4 regions of the Streptomyces sp. NPDC028289 genome follow, and region 4 is predicted to be linked to each of the others. Evidence: riboswitches for the same ligand, from Rfam matches in the RefSeq annotation. Region 4 holds a riboswitch; each other region holds the start of a gene.
What was found. Region 4 has a riboswitch for S-adenosylmethionine ahead of ACZ4UV_RS31610 (ABC transporter substrate-binding protein). Riboswitches for the same ligand answer to the same signal wherever they lie in the genome.

Region 1 (4,186 bases), on a different contig from region 4:
GCGCCCGCGACGGACGGCTCGCCGACCCGTGGGTTCCTTGCCCCACCCGGCCTGCGGGCCTCACCGACCCGGTCCTTCGTTGTCACTCTCACCTTCAGAGTGCTAACGCCAATGATTAGCACTCGCCCATGCCGAGTGCAAGCGCCTCCCGGGGATCGGCCCCCGGAGTCAGGCCCTTGCGGGCATGCGCCGGGCATGCCGAAGGGCCCGTGCCCCGGGAGGCACGAGCCCTTCGAAGAAGTACAGAAGAACGTCGCTGTCAGTCGGCGCGTGCTTCAGCCGGTCGCCAGCCGGACCATGTCCGCCTGCGGCCCCTTCTGGCCCTGCGAGATCTCGAAATCGACCCGCTGACCCTCTTCCAGGGTGCGGTAGCCGTCCATCTGAATCGCGCTGTAGTGGACGAAAACATCCGCACCACCGTCGACCGCGATGAAGCCGTACCCCTTCTCCGCGTTGAACCACTTGACGGTGCCCTGAGCCATGCCTAACTCCCCTATTACTGGCCCTTGCACAGATCCACACTTCGCGGATCCGGGTCAGACCTCACCCCCCATTGGTTGGGGGCGTGCGCCGGAACGCGTCGACCGCGGCTGAATGTATCTGTCCAACTGCCGTCTGCAACAGGTCAATCGGACGAGAATTCTGGACGGAAGGGGTCCGGAATGTAGCAAGAATTCGGCCGAATTCAGGGCAAGTCGGGCCCCGTAAAGGCCACAAAAGCCGCATATAACCCGCACACTTTGGCTACTTCTTGTCGGGCTCGCGGTATCGAATACAGGGCTCCCGACCTGGAGATCGGGACCGCTTTCCCCAACTGTACCGCGCTCAACCACACAGAATTGCCCCCTCCGCTTCTCTCACGGAGGGGGCAATCAGATGAACAGTCGGTGATCGGCGTTACCGAAGGTAATGTTCGGTCATTCGATCAGCCTGTCAAGCAGGTCGGCAGGTCAGCCGCCCGCGACGGCCGGGATGATGGAGACGCCGGCCCCGTCCGGGGTGGCGGTCTCCAGGCCCTGCTCGAAGCGGACGTCGTCGTCGTTGACGTACACGTTGACGAACCGGCGCAGCTTGCCCTGGTCGTCGAGAACCCGCGCGGAGATCCCGGTGTGGTTCTTCTCCAGGTCCGAGATGACCTCGCCGAGAGTGGCGCCCTCGGCGGCGACTTCGGCCTGACCACCGGTGTAGGTGCGCAGGATGGTGGGGATGCGAACGGTGACGCTCACGTTTTTACCTCCGGTCTGGGCAACGCCCTATTTCTCGGGGGACTCAGGCGAGCCCGGCCTCGCGGAAAGACTCCAGATTCGGGCGAATGGTCGCGGTGAGTCCAGTCCCCGCCACTGCGTCCAGCGTCTTCAGCCCATCACCGGTGTTGAGTACAACGACCGACTTCGCCGGATCAATCAACCCATTCTCAATGAGCTTTTTGGTGACTCCAACCGTCACCCCGCCGGCGGTTTCCGCGAAGATTCCCTCGGTCCGCGCGAGCAGCTTGATGGCGTCGACGACCTGCTCGTCGGTGACGTCCTCCACCGCGCCGCCGGTGCGCCGCGCGATGTCGAGGACGTACGGCCCGTCGGCCGGGTTGCCGATGGCGAGGGACTTGGCGATGGTGTTCGGCTTCTGCGGGCGGACCACGTCGTGGCCCTCCTTGTAGGCCACCGACACCGGCGAGCACCCCTCGGCCTGGGCACCGAAGATCTTGTACGGCTTGTCCTCGACGAGCCCGAGCTTGATCAGCTCCTGCAGACCCTTGTCGATCTTCGTGAGCTGCGAGCCGGAGGCGATCGGGATGACCAGCTGGTCCGGGATCTCCCAGCCGAGCTGCTCGCAGATCTCGTACGCCAGGGTCTTGGAGCCCTCCGCGTAGTACGGCCGCAGGTTGACGTTGACGAAGCCCCAGCCCTCGCCGGCCGAGTCGCCGATCAGCTCGGAGCAGAAACGGTTCACGTCGTCGTAGTTGCCCTCGATGCCGACGAGCTCGCCACCGTAGATCGCGGCCATGACGACCTTGCCCTGCTCCAGGTCGTGCGGGATGAACACGCAGGAGCGGAAGCCGGCCCGGGCGGCGGCGGCGCCGACCGCGCCGGCCAGGTTGCCGGTGGAGGAGCAGGAGAGGGTGGTGTAGCCGAAGGCGCGGGCGGCCTCGACGGCCTGGGCGACGACGCGGTCCTTGAAGGAGTGCGTCGGGTTGCCGGAGTCGTCCTTCACGTACAGCCCGCCGGTCACCCCGAGCTCACGGGCCAGGTTGTCGGCCTTGACGAGCTTGGTCCAGCCGGGGTTGATGTTCGGCTTGGTCGCCACGTCCGCGGGGACGGGCAGCAGTGGCGCGTAGCGCCAGATGTTCGCGGGACCCGCTTCGATCCGCTTCCGCAGCTCCTCGGTGTCGTACGCCGAGAAGTCGTACGCGATCTCCAGCGGGCCGAAACACTCCTCGCAGGCGAACACCGGGCCGAGCGGCACGCGGTGACCGCACTCGCGGCAGCTGAGGGCTGCGGCGGGGCCGAGGTCGACGGTGGAATCCGTGGTGCTTGCAACAGTCTGCACAGCCATGTGAGGCGAGGCCCTTTCTCCTCATCTTCCTCACGACGCATCTCGCCGTGAGACGGATTTGGCACCTTCCCTAGTCGGGAGCCTCGCGGACGATCGACACTGATCGGCGATCTACGAGAACCGACTGGAGGGTTGCCGGGGCTTCAACGGGCCGTATCCCTCTGCCCCTCTGGATGAGCGGTATGCGGTTGTCGACGCCGGGTGACCCCAGGACATGCGATGGTCATCGGCGTTGTTCAAGACTGTAACCGAAGGCCAGGACAGTTGAGAGAGTCGTCCGTAACGCGAGATGGATCACACGTCGTCGTGTGGCCGTGACAGTGAGGAGCCGCTGACCGTGCTGGAAGAAGTCGAGCGCTGGCTGGCCACCCGCTCCTGGTCCGTATCCGATCGTCCGCTGCACCGGATCATGGCCGCCAAACGGTCCTCCGGGCAGACGGTCAGCGTCGTGCTGCCCGCGCTCAACGAGGAGGAGACCGTCGGCGACATCGTCGCGATCATCCGCCACGACCTCATGCAGCAGGTGCCGCTCGTCGACGAGATCGTGGTCGTCGACTCCGGCTCCACCGACCGCACGGCGGCCGTCGCCGCGGCGGCCGGCGCCCGCGTCGTGCACCGCGACGCGATCCTGCCCCGCATCCCCGCCGTACCCGGCAAGGGCGAGGTCCTCTGGCGCTCCCTCCTGGTCACCACCGGGGACATCGTCTGCTTCGTCGACGCCGACCTGCGGGAGTTCTCCTCCGACTTCGTCACCGGCATCGTCGGCCCGCTCCTCACCGACCCGGACGTGGACCTGGTCAAGGCGATGTACGACCGCCCGCTCGGCGGCGCCGCCGGACAGGGCGGCCGGGTCACCGAGCTGATGGCCCGTCCGCTGCTGAACATGCACTGGCCCCAGCTGGCCGGCTTCGTCCAGCCGCTCGGCGGCGAGTACGCGGCCCGCCGCTCGCTGCTGGAACAGCTCCCCTTCCCGGTCGGCTACGGCGTGGAGCTGGGCATGCTGGTCGACGCCCTGCACCTGGTCGGCCTCGACGCCCTCGCCCAGGTCGACGTCGGCGTCCGCAAGCACCGCCACCAGGACGGCCAGGCCCTCGGCCGGATGTCCGCCGCGATCTACCGCACGGCCCAGCTCCGGCTGGCCCGCGGCCACCTGATCCGCCCCTCCCTCACCCAGTTCGAACGGGGCGAGGACGGCTTCGAACCGCGCACGTACTCGGTGGACACGGAGGAACGGCCGCCGATGGTGGAGATCACGGAGTACGCCGAGCGCAAGGTGGCGTGACTTCGCCGTACGGCCGTATACGGCGGCGCGTCGGGCGCGGCCGTACGTTTGAGCGTTTACGGGCCGGGCTAGGTTGTGGCGTATGTCTTCCCCCATGGCTTCCACCGGCGGTGCCGAGGTGCTGGTCGCCTCGAACCGCGGCCCGGTCTCGTACGAGCTGCGCGAAGACGGTTCGCTGCACGCCAAACGGGGCGGCGGCGGGCTGGTCTCAGGGCTGTCGGCCATCGGGTCGGACGCGAACGCGGTGTGGGTGTGCGCGGCACTGGGCGACGGTGACCGGGAGGCGGTGCGGCGGGCCGAGGGCGGCAGGCTGCCGGCCGGGGAGACCGGCGGGCAGCAGGTCCGGATGCT
Region 2 (4,186 bases), on a different contig from region 4:
TCGACCTTGCCGCTGTCGATGCCGACGAAGAGGTTCTCCCAGGTGGAGTTCTTGACCTCGGCCTTGAGTCCGAAGACCGCGGCGACCAGCCGGCCGAGGTCGGGCTCGGAGCCGGTGAGGGTCTTCTGGTCGTCGCCGACGTACGCCAGCGGCGGGAACCCGGCGGGCAGGGCGCCGATGCCGATCTCCAGCGTGCCGCTCTTCTTGAGGGCGGCGGGCAGCTCGGCGCTGATGGACTTGACCTCGGAGACCTTGATGGTGGTCTGGGTGGCGGCGCCGTTGGAGACCCGGCCGACGACGACCGTGCCGGACTTGGCGCTGTCGGTGGTGGTGGCCGCGTCGCTGTTGCCCCCGCAGGCGGCGAGCCCGGTGGCGAGGGAGGCGACGGCGGTGGCCGCGGTGATGCCTCTGATCAGGCTGCGTCGGGTGATGTGGGTAGACATGGCCGTTCCTTGTCGCTGCAGGTGATGGAGGGTGGCGTGGGGGGAAGTCGAGGGGTGCGGTGGGAGGTCAGAGGACCTTGCTCAGAAAGTCCCTGGTCCGCTCGTTCTGCGGCTTGTCGAGAACCTCGGAGGGCGGGCCCTGTTCGACGATCCTGCCGCCGTCGATGAAGACCACCCGGTCGGCGATCTCGCGGGCGAAGCCAATCTCGTGGGTGACGATGACGAGCGTGGTGCCGCTGGTCGCCAGGTCCTTGATGACCGCGAGGACCTCGCCGACGAGTTCCGGGTCCAGGGCCGAGGTGGGCTCGTCGAAGAGGATCACACCGGGACGCAGGGCGAGCGCGCGGGCGATGGCGACGCGCTGCTGCTGGCCGCCGGACAGCTGCCGCGGATAGGCGCCGATCCGTTCGCCGAGGCCGACGCGTTCGAGGAGTTCCTTGGCCAGCGCCTGCGCCTCGGGCTTGGTCAGCTTTCCGGTGGCGACGGGGGCCGCCGCCACGTTGTCGAGGACGGTCAGATGCGGGAAGAGGTTGAAGTTCTGGAAGACGAAGCCGATCCGGCCGCGCTGGGCCAGGATGTCGCGCTCGCTCAGCTCCTTGAGCCGCTCGCCCTGCCGCTTCACCCCGATCAGCTCGCCGTTGACGCTGACGTGGCCGATCTCGGGCTTCTCCAGGTGGTTGATGACCCTGAGGAGAGTGGACTTGCCGGAGCCGGACGGGCCGAGGATGACGGTGACCTCGCCGGGCCGTACGGTCAGGTCGACGCCGTCGAGCACGCGGTGGGCGCCGTACCACTTGTGGACGTCGTGGATCTCCAGGGAGGCCGGGGCCGTCTCCAGGGTGTCGGTGGTGGTCATACGGCGGCCTCCCGGCGGATTCGGGCGCGCAGGTCACCGAGCCCGGCCCGCAGTTTCTGCAGGGGCGTCGGCGGCAGGGTGCGCGCGGCACCCCGGGCGTAGTACCGCTCGACGTAGAACTGGATCACGGAGACCACGCTCGTGAGGATCAGGTACCAGACGGTCACCACCAGCAGCAGCGGCACGATGTCGCCGGGGTAGGTGGAGCCCATGGTCTGTGCGGAGCCGAACAGGTCGAGCAGCGAGACGTAGAAGACCAGCGAGGTGCCCTTGATCAGGCCGATCAGCTGGTTGACGTAGTTCGGGATGATCGAGCGCAGCGCCTGCGGGAAGACGATCTTCCGGAACTGGTAGCCCTTCGGCAGGCCGAGTGCGGCGGCCGCCTCGTGCTGTCCCTGGTCCACGGAGAGGATGCCGCCGCGCACCACCTCGGCCGCGTAGGCCGCCTCGTTGAGACTGAGGCCGAGCACGGCGATCACCATGTCGGTGGCGAGCTTCGACTCGTCGAAGGAGAAGAAGGCCGGCCCGAAGGGGACGCCGAGACTCAGCGTCTTGTAGAGGGCGCTGAAGTTGTAGAGGAAGAGCAGGACCACGATGAGCGGGATGGAGCGCAGGGCCCACACGTAGGTCCAGCTGACGGCGCGCAGCACCGGGCTCTTCGACAGCCGGGCCAGGGCGAGCAGGATGCCGCCGAGGAGGCCCAGCACCGCGCTGTAGGCGGTGACTTCGAGGGTGATGAGCAGCCCGTCGAGGATGTTCGGCCGTAGGAACCAGTAGCCGAAACGGCCCCACTGGTAGAAGGGGTTGGACACCAGTCCGTGCACGAACTGGGCGGCCAGGACCAGGACGACGGCGGTGGCGATCCACCGTCCCGGCCTGCGCAGCGGCAGAACACGCTGTGCGGAGAGGGGTTTTGACGGCTCATCGGCAGCGGGCGGTGCCTCGGGGGCGGCGATCGTGGCGCCTGGGGGTTCACTCATGGCGGGCTCCGGCGGAGTCGGACACCCACGTGTCCCACGGCGGGGGCCGCGCACCGGGCCGTGTTCGGGCACGGTTCGGTGCGCGGGGGCGCGCGGGCACGAGGGCTGGGCGGACGGCGGCACACCGGACGGCCGGTGTTTCGACGGGGACGCTGGGGTGCGAAGCTGCGGGGAACCGGCGGAAAAGCCTGGTCAGACCCGACAGCGGGCACAGCCCGGGGCGGTACACGCGCTACACAGGGCGCTGTTGACACGGAGCAGGTCGACGGCGCGGTCGGCGACGAGGGGGCTCGGGTACGGGCGTACGCAGCCCTCGGCGCGGCGCTGGGCCGTCCTGGGAGCTGCGTACATGTCCGTCACCTGTCACTGTCGTGCCGGCCCCGAGGGGCACTCGCGCTTACCGAATCGTCGCTTGCCGAAACGTCGTCGGTCCGGTCGTCACCTGGGGCACCCCACCGCGGTGCGAGGGTTGCCGGTCAGCAAGCCAGGGCTTGACGCTGACGCTCATGACCGTTCTGGTCCGTAAGTAACGCAGTTGCCCGAACGAATGTCAACGCCTGTCCGACTGGCGAAACGGTTCGGGCCGCTCTCACCTGCGCGGACCGCGGGGTGCGTCCGCCGCGTGGCCCGCCCAGTCCAGGATCTGGACGGCCGCGCCGGCGGCTTCCAGGCCCTGGCAACGGCCGTGGTGGCGGCGGGCGATGCCGTCGAGGTCGAGGTGGGTGCCGAAGGCCGGGTGGGCGGCCAGCCGGCGGGCGTAGGCCCACAGCGCCGGGTGGCCTGCGATGGCGTGCACGGCGGCGGCGTCCAGGTGGTTGCGGTGCACGGTGTCGAGTTGCACCAGGGTCACCCACAACTCGATGTCGGCGGCGGTGAGTTGCCCGCCGACCAGGAACTCCACCCCGGTCAGCCGGCGCTCCAGCGCGTCCAGGGTGGCGAGCAGCAGTTCCAGCGCCTCCGGGTCACCGCCCTCGCGGCCGGCGCGCTGGGCGGCCTGTTCGATGTCCTCGGCGCACAGCCGCTCGACGGCCTCGATCTCGGCCTCGGCACCGCACGGGTAGAGCCGGGCGACGCCGTCGCCGAAGTGCTGGTCCAGGTCGCGCAGGATGTCCCGGCTGTGGGTGCTGACGATCCTTCCGGACCACCCGTCGCTGAACACCGGCGCGAGGGCCGGCCCCGAGTAGCGGTGCGCGCTGGCCTCGTACAGCGGGCGCAGCACCGCGTGGCTGCCGTCGGGACAGTCCGGGACGGCGGGCAGGAAGGTGACCGGACAACAGTCGTCCAGGGCCAGCAGGCTGTGCCCGACGGCGATCCGGAGGCCGTCGGGACAGGCGGTGGACAGGTGCAGCCGGTAGCGGCGCGGCACGGCGTAGTGGCCGCTGCGCGCGTCGCGGCCGATACGGCCCCGGAAGGCGGGGGCGGTGCGGACGGACGGCAGGGCGGCGAGTGGAGCGATGGACATGCGTCTCCCCGGGGGCGGGCGGGCGCGCGGACGTACGCGCGGCGGAAGCGTTCGTCGGTGGGTTGTCGGTGAGCCGTGGCGGGTCCCGGCGGACGGGCGCCCGGCTCGTACGGCCGGGACCGGGCGCTCAGCTTCTGCGGCCGGTGGCGCCGCACATCCGCAGCAGGTCGATGTGGCGGCGGGAGGTGAGCAGAGGGGCCGTCCAGGACGCGGGGCTCTCACGGCGCTGTCTGCCGGTGAGCGTGCGCAGGCGACCCATCTTTCCCTACCTTTTCACTAGGATTCCCACCTGGAGTGTCGATCGGCCTCCGTCCGGCGTCAAGGGGGCGTCCACGCCTGGGACACCCGGCCCCGACTTGCCGTCGGCCGGGAGGGGCGGTGCGCTGGTGGCGGAGGCCGAGTGACAGGAGCCGGAGCCGATGACCGAGCCCCCGGGTCCCGGGCC
Region 3 (4,186 bases), on a different contig from region 4:
TCCACGGCAGCTGGGTGCACCTGCTCGGCAACATGCTCTTCCTCTTCGTCTTCGGGGCGATGACCGAGGAACGGATGGGCCGCGTGGAGTTCACTCTCTTCTACGTCGGCTGCGGCTATCTCGCGCTGCTCGGCTACGCGGCCGCCAACGCCACGTCCCAGCAGTCGCTGGTGGGCGCGTCCGGGGCGATCTCGGCGGTCCTCGGAGCGTTCCTGTACCTGTTCCCCAGCGCCCGCGTGACCAGTCTCCTCCCCTTCCTCTTCTTCCTCCCGCTCCGCTTCCCGGCCTGGGTGGTCCTCCCCTTCTGGGCGGCCCTCCAGTGGCTGGCCCTGAACCAGGCCCCCTCCGGCCCCGGCGTGGCCTACCTCGCCCACCTGGTCGGCTTCGGACTCGGGTTCGGCTACGCGTGGGTGCGGTACAGAAAAAAGAAGGGCGCGAAGCGCGGCCTTGGAAGGGCGGTGGCGGGCGACGGGCGGGCGACTAAAGTGAAGGTCGCCCCAGCTCCGGCACCCGAGGGAGAGAACCAGCCGTGATCACCGCGATCGTCCTCATCAAGACCAGCGTGGACCGGATCCCCGAGATCGCGGAACGGATCGCCGCGCTGGACAGCGTCAGCGAGGTCTTCTCCGTCACCGGCACGTACGACCTCATCGCCATGGTCCGGGTCCAGCAGCACGAGGATCTGGCCGAGGTCATCCCCGGCTCCATCAGCAAGATCCCCGGCGTGGAGGCCACGGACACGCACGTCGCGTTCCGCACGTACTCCCAGCACGACCTGGAGGCGGCGTTCGCGATCGGCCTGGACAGCTGAGCGCCGCCGACTGCAGCGCCCCGTAAGGGGCGCTGGGGGTACCCCCGGCCGAAGGCTGGGGGAGGAACTGCGCGACCAGCCACGACGGACCCGCGGGGGGCCACGGCGCTTCGTGCCCGGCTGCCGGCCGGTGGGGGCTGAGCGCGCGGTTCCCCGCGCCCCTGGCGGGGCGCTGATCACACCGCCGGGACGCAGCGGCCCTCTTCCGTGCGGTACGACCACTTCGCACCGTCGGTCACAAGTTCCCGTACCGCCGTCACGAAGCGCTCCACGTGCTCGTCCGGCGTCCCCGCCCCGAAGCTCACCCGGATCGCGTTGAGGGACTTCTCGCCCGGTGCCGCCTCCGGCGCCCCGCACTCGCCCTGGGCCTGCGGGTCGGAGCCCAGCAGGGTCCTGACCAGCGGGTGGGCGCAGAAGAGGCCGTCGCGGACGCCGATGCCGTACTCGGCGGAGAGCGCGGCGGCGAAGTGGGAGCTGTTCCAGCCGTCCACCACGAAGCTGATCACGCCGACGCGGGGGGCGTCGTCGCCGAAGAGGGAGAGGACCCGGACCTCGGGTACCCCGGCCAGGCCCGCCCGCACCTTCTCGATCAGGTGCTGCTCGCGGGCGACCAGCGTGTCGAAGCCGGCCTCGGTGAGCGCCTTGCAGGCGGCGGCGATGGAGTAGGCGCCGATGACGTTGGGCGACCCGGCCTCGTGCCGCGCGGCGCTCTCGTGCCACTCCACGGCCACTCCCCCGTCCTCGCGCCGGGTGACCTTGCGGCTGGCGCCGCCGCCCGCGAGGTACGGCTCGGCGGCCTGCAGCCAGTCGGCGCGGCCGGCCAGGACGCCGGAGCCGAAGGGGGCGTACAGCTTGTGGCCGGAGAAGGCGACCCAGTCGACGCCCAGGTCCCGAACCGAGACGGGGTGGTGCGGGGCCAGCTGGGCGGCGTCCAGGACGATCCGGGCGCCGTGCGCGTGCGCGGCGGCCGCGAGCTCCCGTACGGGCCACAGCTCGCCGGTGACGTTGGACGCGCCGGTCACGCAGACCAGGGCCGGACCGTAGGGGTCGCGGTCGGCGAGGGCGCGTTCCAGGGTCTCGACGGCCTGGCGCGGGGTGCGGGGCGCGTCGAGGTAGGTGACACGGGCGTCCTGCCACGGCAGCAGGGAGGCGTGGTGCTCGGTCTCGAAGACGAAGACCTGGCAGTCGGCGGGGAGGGCACGGGCCAGGAGGTTAAGGGAGTCCGTCGTCGAGCGGGTGAAGACCAGCTGGTCGTCGGGGCGGCAGTCGAGGAACTCGGCGACGGTCCGGCGGGCGTTCTCGAAGAGGTCCGTGGAGAGCTGGGAGAGGTAGCCGGCGCCGCGGTGGACACTGCCGTAGTAGGGCGCGTACGCCGCCACGTCGTCCCAGACCCGCTGCAGGGCGGGGGCGCTGGCCGCGTAGTCGAGGGCGGCATAGGTGACCTCGCCGCCGGTGACGAGCGGGACGGTGACATCACGGCCCAGAACGGGCAGGGGGGCACAAACGGACTGGGCGGAGGCAGCGGTGGAGACGGACATGGGTGAACTCCCGTGTGAGCAGGTGAGATCCGCCGTGCGAGCGGATGCGCTCAAGCAGCGGCAGGGGAAAAGGGTGTGCGGAGGCGGGGCTCTGCGGCCCTATCGCATTCGCTTGCTCACGGAAGGCTCCTCGACGACCAGGACCCCTGGTGGTTCGAGGGGTCCGCGCTTGCCGTGAACCTCGCTGCCCACGGCCTGGTCTTCACCCGGGGCACCCCGCCACGGACGGAGGGTTGCCGGACAGTCGGCCGGGGCCTCATGACTGTCACTCATGACCTGGAAAGAAACGTAGGGGAAGTGATCGCAGTCGCGCAACTTCAGTCCGCATGACGGGACGGAGCGAGGGCTGCGGACAGTTCGGCACCGCCGCAGAGGCCGTATGTGGTTGCGCACCGTTGCGGCGGAGAAGCAGGTGTACGCCGGTCCGCAACGGCCGTCGGCCACGACGGTGGAGCCCGGCGGTGCCGGGCCCACCCCAGCCCCCTGGACCGGCGCCCTACTTGTGTGTCGCCGCCGCCCAGCGCTCCAGGACCTGCTTGGCCGCACCCGAGTCGATCGAGTGCGCCGCCTTGTCCATGCCGGCGCGGAGTTGCTCTGCCAGCGACCCCGTGCCCGGGTCCAGGGCCACCAGCGCCGCCGCCGAGTTCAGCAGCACCGCGTCCCGTACCGGGCCCTGCTCGCCGTCCAGGAGGCGGCGGGCGACCTCCGCGTTGTACGACGGGTCACCGCCCCGCAGCGCCTCCACGGGGACCAGGTCGATGCCGACGTCACGGGGGTCGAAGGTCTCCTCCGTGACCTTGCCGTCCCGGACGGTCCAGACGCGGGACGTGGCGGTCGTCGTCAGTTCGTCGAGGCCGTCGTCGCCGCGGAAGACGAGGGAGGAGTGGCCGCGTTCGGCGAAGACCCCCGCGACGACGGGGGCCATGCGGGGATCCGCGACACCGACCGCCTGGGCCCGCACCCGTGCGGGGTTGGTCAGCGGGCCGAGGATGTTGAAGACCGTGCGGATGCCCAGCTGGCCGCGGGCGGCGCCCGCGTGGCGCAGCGCCGGGTGGAACTTGATGGCGAAGCAGAAGGTGATGCCGGCCTCCTCGGCGACCTCGGCGACCCGCTGCGGGGTCAGGTCGAGGTTGACGCCGAGCTTCTCCAGGACGTCGGAGGCCCCGGACGCGGAGGAGGCCGCACGGTTGCCGTGCTTGACGACCTTCGCGCCGGTGCCGGCCACCACGAGCGCCGACATCGTGGAGATGTTCACCGTCTTCGCGCCGTCGCCCCCGGTGCCGACGATGTCGACGGTGCGGCCCGGCACCTCGATGACGTTGGCGTGCTCGTACATCGTGCGGACGAGCCCGTTGATCTCCTCGACGGTCTCGCCCTTGGCCCGCAGGGCGACGACGAAGCCGGCGATCTGGGCGTCGGTGGCCTGGCCGCGCATGATCTGGTCCATCGCCCAGGCCGTCGCGTCGGCGCTCTGGTCCTGGCCGTACAGCAGCGCGTTCAGTACCTCGGGCCAGGAACGGCCCGCCGCGGTGTCGCCTCCAGCGGGGGTCACAGCGCTCATGAGGCCGCTCCTGATCGTCGTAAGGGAAATAGCCGGTTTCAGGGCCTACCCTATCCAGCTCCGGGCACGGCAAAGGCCCCCGTCCTCCCCTAGTCCTCGAACAAACTCGGACCGGGGGCCCATCCGGACGGGGGCCCTTCGACCGTGGCGTGGCGACGCGGTCGATCAGTGGTGGCCGTGGCCGCTCGTGATCTCCTTGTACTCCTCGACAGTCGGCTTCGGGATCTGGTTGTCCTCGCCGTAGTAGGCGTTGCTCAGCTTGGCGCGGAGCTTCTC
Region 4 (4,186 bases):
GGTCAGCCCGGGCCACCGGCCGGGATCCGCGCCGAAGTCGAAGCGCCCGCTGTCCACGACGACCCCGCCGATGCCGGTGCCGTGGCCGGAGAGGAACTTGGTGGTGGAGTGCACGACGATGTCGGCGCCGTGTTCGAGGGGCCGCAGCAGGTAGGGGGTGAGGACGGTGTTGTCGACGACCAGGGGGACACCGGCCTCGTGGGCGATGCGGGCGACGGCCTCGGTGTCGAGGACGTTGCCGCGCGGGTTGCCGAGGGCCTCGCCGAAGAACGCCTTGGTGGTGGGCCGTACGGCCGTGTACCAGGCGGCCAGGTCGTCCGGGTCGTCGACGAAGGTGACGGCGATCCCGAAGTCGGCGAAGGTGTGCTCGAGGAGGGTGCGGGTGCCGCCGTACAGGGACGACGAGGCGACGATGTGGTCGCCCGCGCGGGCCAGGTTGAGCAGGGCGAGGCTGGTCGCGGCCTGGCCGCTGGCCACGGCGACCGCCGCCGCACCGCCCTCCAGGGCGGCGATCCGCTCCTCCACCACCGCGGAGGTCGGGTTCGACAGCCGGGTGTAGGCGTGGGTGGCGAGATCGGCCAGTTCGAAGGCCGCGGCGGCGTGCCCGGTGTCCCGGAAGACATAACCGGCGGTCGCGTGGATCGGTACGGCCCGAGCGCCGGTGGCCGGGTCGGGGACCGCGCCGGCGTGAACCTGCCGGGTCTCGAAGGCCCAGTCCGCGCTGCTCATCGGTCGCCCTTCTGCCTGGCGAGGACGTCGGACCACCAGCGTTCGGCGACCCGCGGATGCGAGCGGAGCCAGCCGACAACCGCGTTCTCCCCGAAGGCCGCGAGCAGCGGGTTGTCCGGGTCGTCGGTGACGCCCCGGCTCAGCGCGGCCAGTTCGGCCGGGAGTTCCAGCGGTTTGACGACCGCGTCGAGGCGCGGGCCGAGGAAGAAGGGGATCGAGTAGCGGTCGACGCCCGGCTGCGGGCTGACGACCCGATGCCGAGTGGCTTTGAGATAGCCCTGGGTGGCGATCTCCAGCATCTCGCCGATGTTGAACACGAAGGCGTCGGGCACCGGCACCACGTCGATCCAGCCGCCGTCCTCCCGCTGCACCTGGAGTCCGCCGACGTCGTCCTGCTGGAGCAGGGCCAGGTAGCCGTAGTCCTTGTGCGCGCCCACCCCTTGGTCGGCGTCCTGGGCCACGCGCGGCGGATAGTGCACGATCTTCACGTGGACGGCCGCTTCGTCGTCGAACCACTGGTCGAAGTAGCCCTCGTCCTGTCCGAGCGCGGCGGCGAGGGCGCGCAGCACCTCCCGGCTGACCCGCAGCGCCTCCGCCTGCCAGCGCAGCACGATGTCCTTCAGCTCCGGCAGCGCGGACGGCCACTGGTTCGGACCGATCAGGCGCAGGTAGTCGGGGTCGTCCGGGCCGGTGTCCAGCGCCGCGCGCTCCGGGCCGATGTCGATCTGCTCCCGCCAGTCGGCGCTGCCCGCCGTGTACTCGGTCCCGGTGCGCGTATAGCCGCGGAACTGGGGCGAGTTGAGGTTCTCGATCTCCAGCCGCTGCTGCTCGGGCAGGGCGAAGAAGGCGCGTGCCGCGGTCAGCGCCTCGTCTCGGAGGGCTGCGGGGACACCGTGCCCGGTGACGTAGAAGAAGCCCACCTCATGGGCCGCGGACCGGAGTTCGGCGAGAAAGGCGGCCCGGTCCGTACCGGGGGCGCGGAAGCGGGAGATGTCGATGACGGGCAGGGCTGTGAGTTGTGCCATGGGAGTTCCTTCGCGGCGACGACGGCCGACCGTGCCTCACGGCCCGGCCCGGGATACGGGCTGGTCGAGGGCGGCGGGGAAGAGCAGACAGGAAGAGAGGAACGCGGTCGCGGGCCGTGAGACGGCGGTCAGCAACAGACCTGGTCGAACTGGTCGGCGCGGCGGCTCACCCAGAACGGGTCGAGCAGCACCGTGTGTGCCGGGCCAGTGGTCTCCATGGCCGGATGAAAGCACACCCGGGATGGATGCGTCCACCATGCGTTCCGCCGGGTCCGGGCGTTCCGGGGCGGTGTTGACGCCGGCAGAACAGCCGATCTACGGTGAGCGCGAGCTACGAGTTCCGGCGATCAAGCCCTGGCTGGCCGGACGGCAACCCTCGACGCAGTGGGGTGCCCCAGGTGAAGGCTCGGCGGATCTCTTCTTTCTGCAAGTGCGCTCACATCGGCCCCGAGGCGGGCCAGAACCCGGGAGGACGGCATGGCGAGAGCCCTGATGCTGTGCTCCCGTCTCCATGTCGACCTGCTGCTGGTGTCCAGCTGTCTGTGTCAGGGCTGATCCCGCCCTCCGCCGGCCGGCAGCACAACCGCCCGTCGGTGTAACTCCCCTTTTTTCCACGTGATGTTGCACGCCGTGGCACAGCCCTTTGCCAGGGCTGGTTCACGCACCCTCGACGCGGAAGCAGAGACACCTGATGGCACTCCACAGCGGCCCGACGCCGTACAGACCCCTTCGCTCCGGCCTCGGTGCGACATTCCTCGGCATCGCGTTCCTGGTGGCCCTGACCGGGTGCACCAGCAGCAAGGACGGCAGCACCGCGAGCTCCGGTTCGTCGATCACCGTCGGTACGACCGACCAGGTCACCAGCCTCGATCCGGCCGGTGCGTGGGACGCGGGCTCCGGCACCGTCGAGAGCGAGGTCTACGCGACCCTGCTCAGCCAGAAGAACGGTTCGGCGGACGTCTCCCCCGACCTGGCCACCGGCATCAGGCTGACCGGGCCCAAGGAGTACACGGTCACGCTCAAGAAGGGTCTGAAGTTCGCCAACGGCCACGAACTCACTTCCTCGGACGTCAAGTTCAGCTTCGACCGGGACCTGAAGATCGCCGACGAGAACGGCCCGTCGTCGCTGCTGTACAACCTCGCCTCGGTCGCCGCCCCGGACCCGACCACGGTGGTCTTCACCCTCAAGTCGGCCAACGACACGCTGTTCCCGCAGGTGCTCTCCACGGCCGCCGGCTACATCGTGGACGAGCAGGTGTTCCCCGCCGACAAGATCCACGACGACAGGTCGATCGTCGCGGCCAAGCCGTGGAACGGGCCGTACGGCATCAGGAGCTACGACAAGAACTCACTGGTGTCCTTCACCGCCAACGCGGCATACCAGGGGCAACTGGGCACGCCGAAGACCAAGAACGTCCAGCTGAAGTACTACACGGACGCCGGCAATCTGAAGCTCGACGTCCAGCAGGGCACCATCGACGCTGTCTACCGCACGCTCACCACCGCCGACCTGGACGACCTCGGCAAGCAGAAGGGGGTCAAGGTCCACACCGGCTCCGGCAACGGCATCCGCTACATCGTCTTCGACCTCGCCACCCAGCCCTACGGCACCAAGACCAAGAACGCCGACGCGAACAAGGCGCTCGCCGTTCGGCAGGCGGTCGCGGACTCCGTCGACCGGTCCCAACTCGCCCAGCAGGTCTACAAGGACACGTACCAGCCGCTCTACAGCTCCGTCCCGGACGGCCTCACCGGCGCCACCCCCTCCTTCAAGTCGCTCTACGGCGACAAGAACGGCGGCCCCGGCAGGGCAGCCGCGGCGGCCCGGCTGAAGGCGGCGAAGGTGAGCACCCCGGTGACGCTCAGTCTCCAGTACAACAGCGACCACTACGGCTCGTCGTCGGCCGACGAGTACGCGCTGGTCAAGTCCCAGCTGGAGGCCACCGGGCTGTTCAAGGTGAACCTGCAGTCCACCGAGTGGACCCAGTACGGCAAGGACCGCGTCAAGCACCTCTACCCGCTCTACCAGCTCGGCTGGTACGCCGACTACCTCGACGCCGACAACTACCTCTCGCCCTTCTACTCGGCGAACAGCTGGGTCGCCAACGGCTACGACGACTCCACCGTGCGCGCGCTCATCACGAAGGAGGAGACCGAGACGGACGCGGCGAAGCGGACCGAGCTGCTGAAGCAGGCGCAGGACCGAGCAGCCGCGCAGGTGCCGTTGCTGCCGCTGCTCCAGGGGTCCACCGCCATCGTCACCCGCAGCGACGTCAGCGGGGTGCCGGCCGAGCTGGACGCGACGTACCAGTTCCGCTGGGCTGGGCTCTCGAAGAAGTGAGCACGCTGACGCAGGAGCCCCCCGGCGCCGTCGCCACTCCGGCCGACGGCGCCGCCGGGTACGGGTTCGCCCGGTACCTGGTGGTCCGCTT

Region 1: another riboswitch for S-adenosylmethionine. It lies ahead of thrC (threonine synthase); the one in region 4 lies ahead of ACZ4UV_RS31610 (ABC transporter substrate-binding protein).
Region 2: another riboswitch for S-adenosylmethionine. It lies ahead of ACZ4UV_RS38285 (amino acid ABC transporter permease); the one in region 4 lies ahead of ACZ4UV_RS31610 (ABC transporter substrate-binding protein).
Region 3: another riboswitch for S-adenosylmethionine. It lies ahead of ACZ4UV_RS01965 (aminotransferase class V-fold PLP-dependent enzyme); the one in region 4 lies ahead of ACZ4UV_RS31610 (ABC transporter substrate-binding protein).

Annotation. Positions count from the first base shown of each region.
Region 1 is NZ_JBVHTI010000007.1:176,280-180,465, reverse strand. It holds gene ACZ4UV_RS33975 (cold-shock protein) at 276-482, opposite strand; gene ACZ4UV_RS33970 (ubiquitin-like small modifier protein 1) at 951-1,226, opposite strand; gene thrC (threonine synthase) at 1,270-2,553, opposite strand; SAM riboswitch class I at 2,572-2,733, opposite strand; gene ACZ4UV_RS33960 (glucosyl-3-phosphoglycerate synthase) at 2,891-3,835, shown strand; gene ACZ4UV_RS33955 (alpha,alpha-trehalose-phosphate synthase (UDP-forming)) at 3,930-4,186, shown strand, end outside.
Region 2 is NZ_JBVHTI010000008.1:371,125-375,310, reverse strand. It holds gene ACZ4UV_RS38295 (ABC transporter substrate-binding protein) at 1-443, opposite strand, end outside; gene ACZ4UV_RS38290 (amino acid ABC transporter ATP-binding protein) at 511-1,299, opposite strand; gene ACZ4UV_RS38285 (amino acid ABC transporter permease) at 1,296-2,279, opposite strand; SAM riboswitch class IV at 2,668-2,791, opposite strand; gene ACZ4UV_RS38280 (glutathione S-transferase C-terminal domain-containing protein) at 2,869-3,741, opposite strand; gene ACZ4UV_RS38275 (hypothetical protein) at 3,869-4,000, opposite strand; gene ACZ4UV_RS38270 (hypothetical protein) at 4,161-4,186, shown strand, end outside.
Region 3 is NZ_JBVHTI010000001.1:424,420-428,605, forward strand. It holds gene ACZ4UV_RS01955 (rhomboid family intramembrane serine protease) at 1-533, shown strand, start outside; gene ACZ4UV_RS01960 (Lrp/AsnC family transcriptional regulator) at 530-811, shown strand; gene ACZ4UV_RS01965 (aminotransferase class V-fold PLP-dependent enzyme) at 988-2,349, opposite strand; SAM riboswitch class IV at 2,510-2,626, opposite strand; gene trpD (anthranilate phosphoribosyltransferase) at 2,846-3,910, opposite strand; gene qcrB (cytochrome bc1 complex cytochrome b subunit) at 4,076-4,186, opposite strand, start outside.
Region 4 is NZ_JBVHTI010000006.1:516,245-520,430, reverse strand. It holds gene ACZ4UV_RS31620 (O-acetylhomoserine aminocarboxypropyltransferase/cysteine synthase family protein) at 1-729, opposite strand, end outside; gene ACZ4UV_RS31615 (isopenicillin N synthase family dioxygenase) at 726-1,754, opposite strand; SAM riboswitch class IV at 2,084-2,193, shown strand; gene ACZ4UV_RS31610 (ABC transporter substrate-binding protein) at 2,446-4,095, shown strand; gene ACZ4UV_RS31605 (ABC transporter permease) at 4,092-4,186, shown strand, end outside.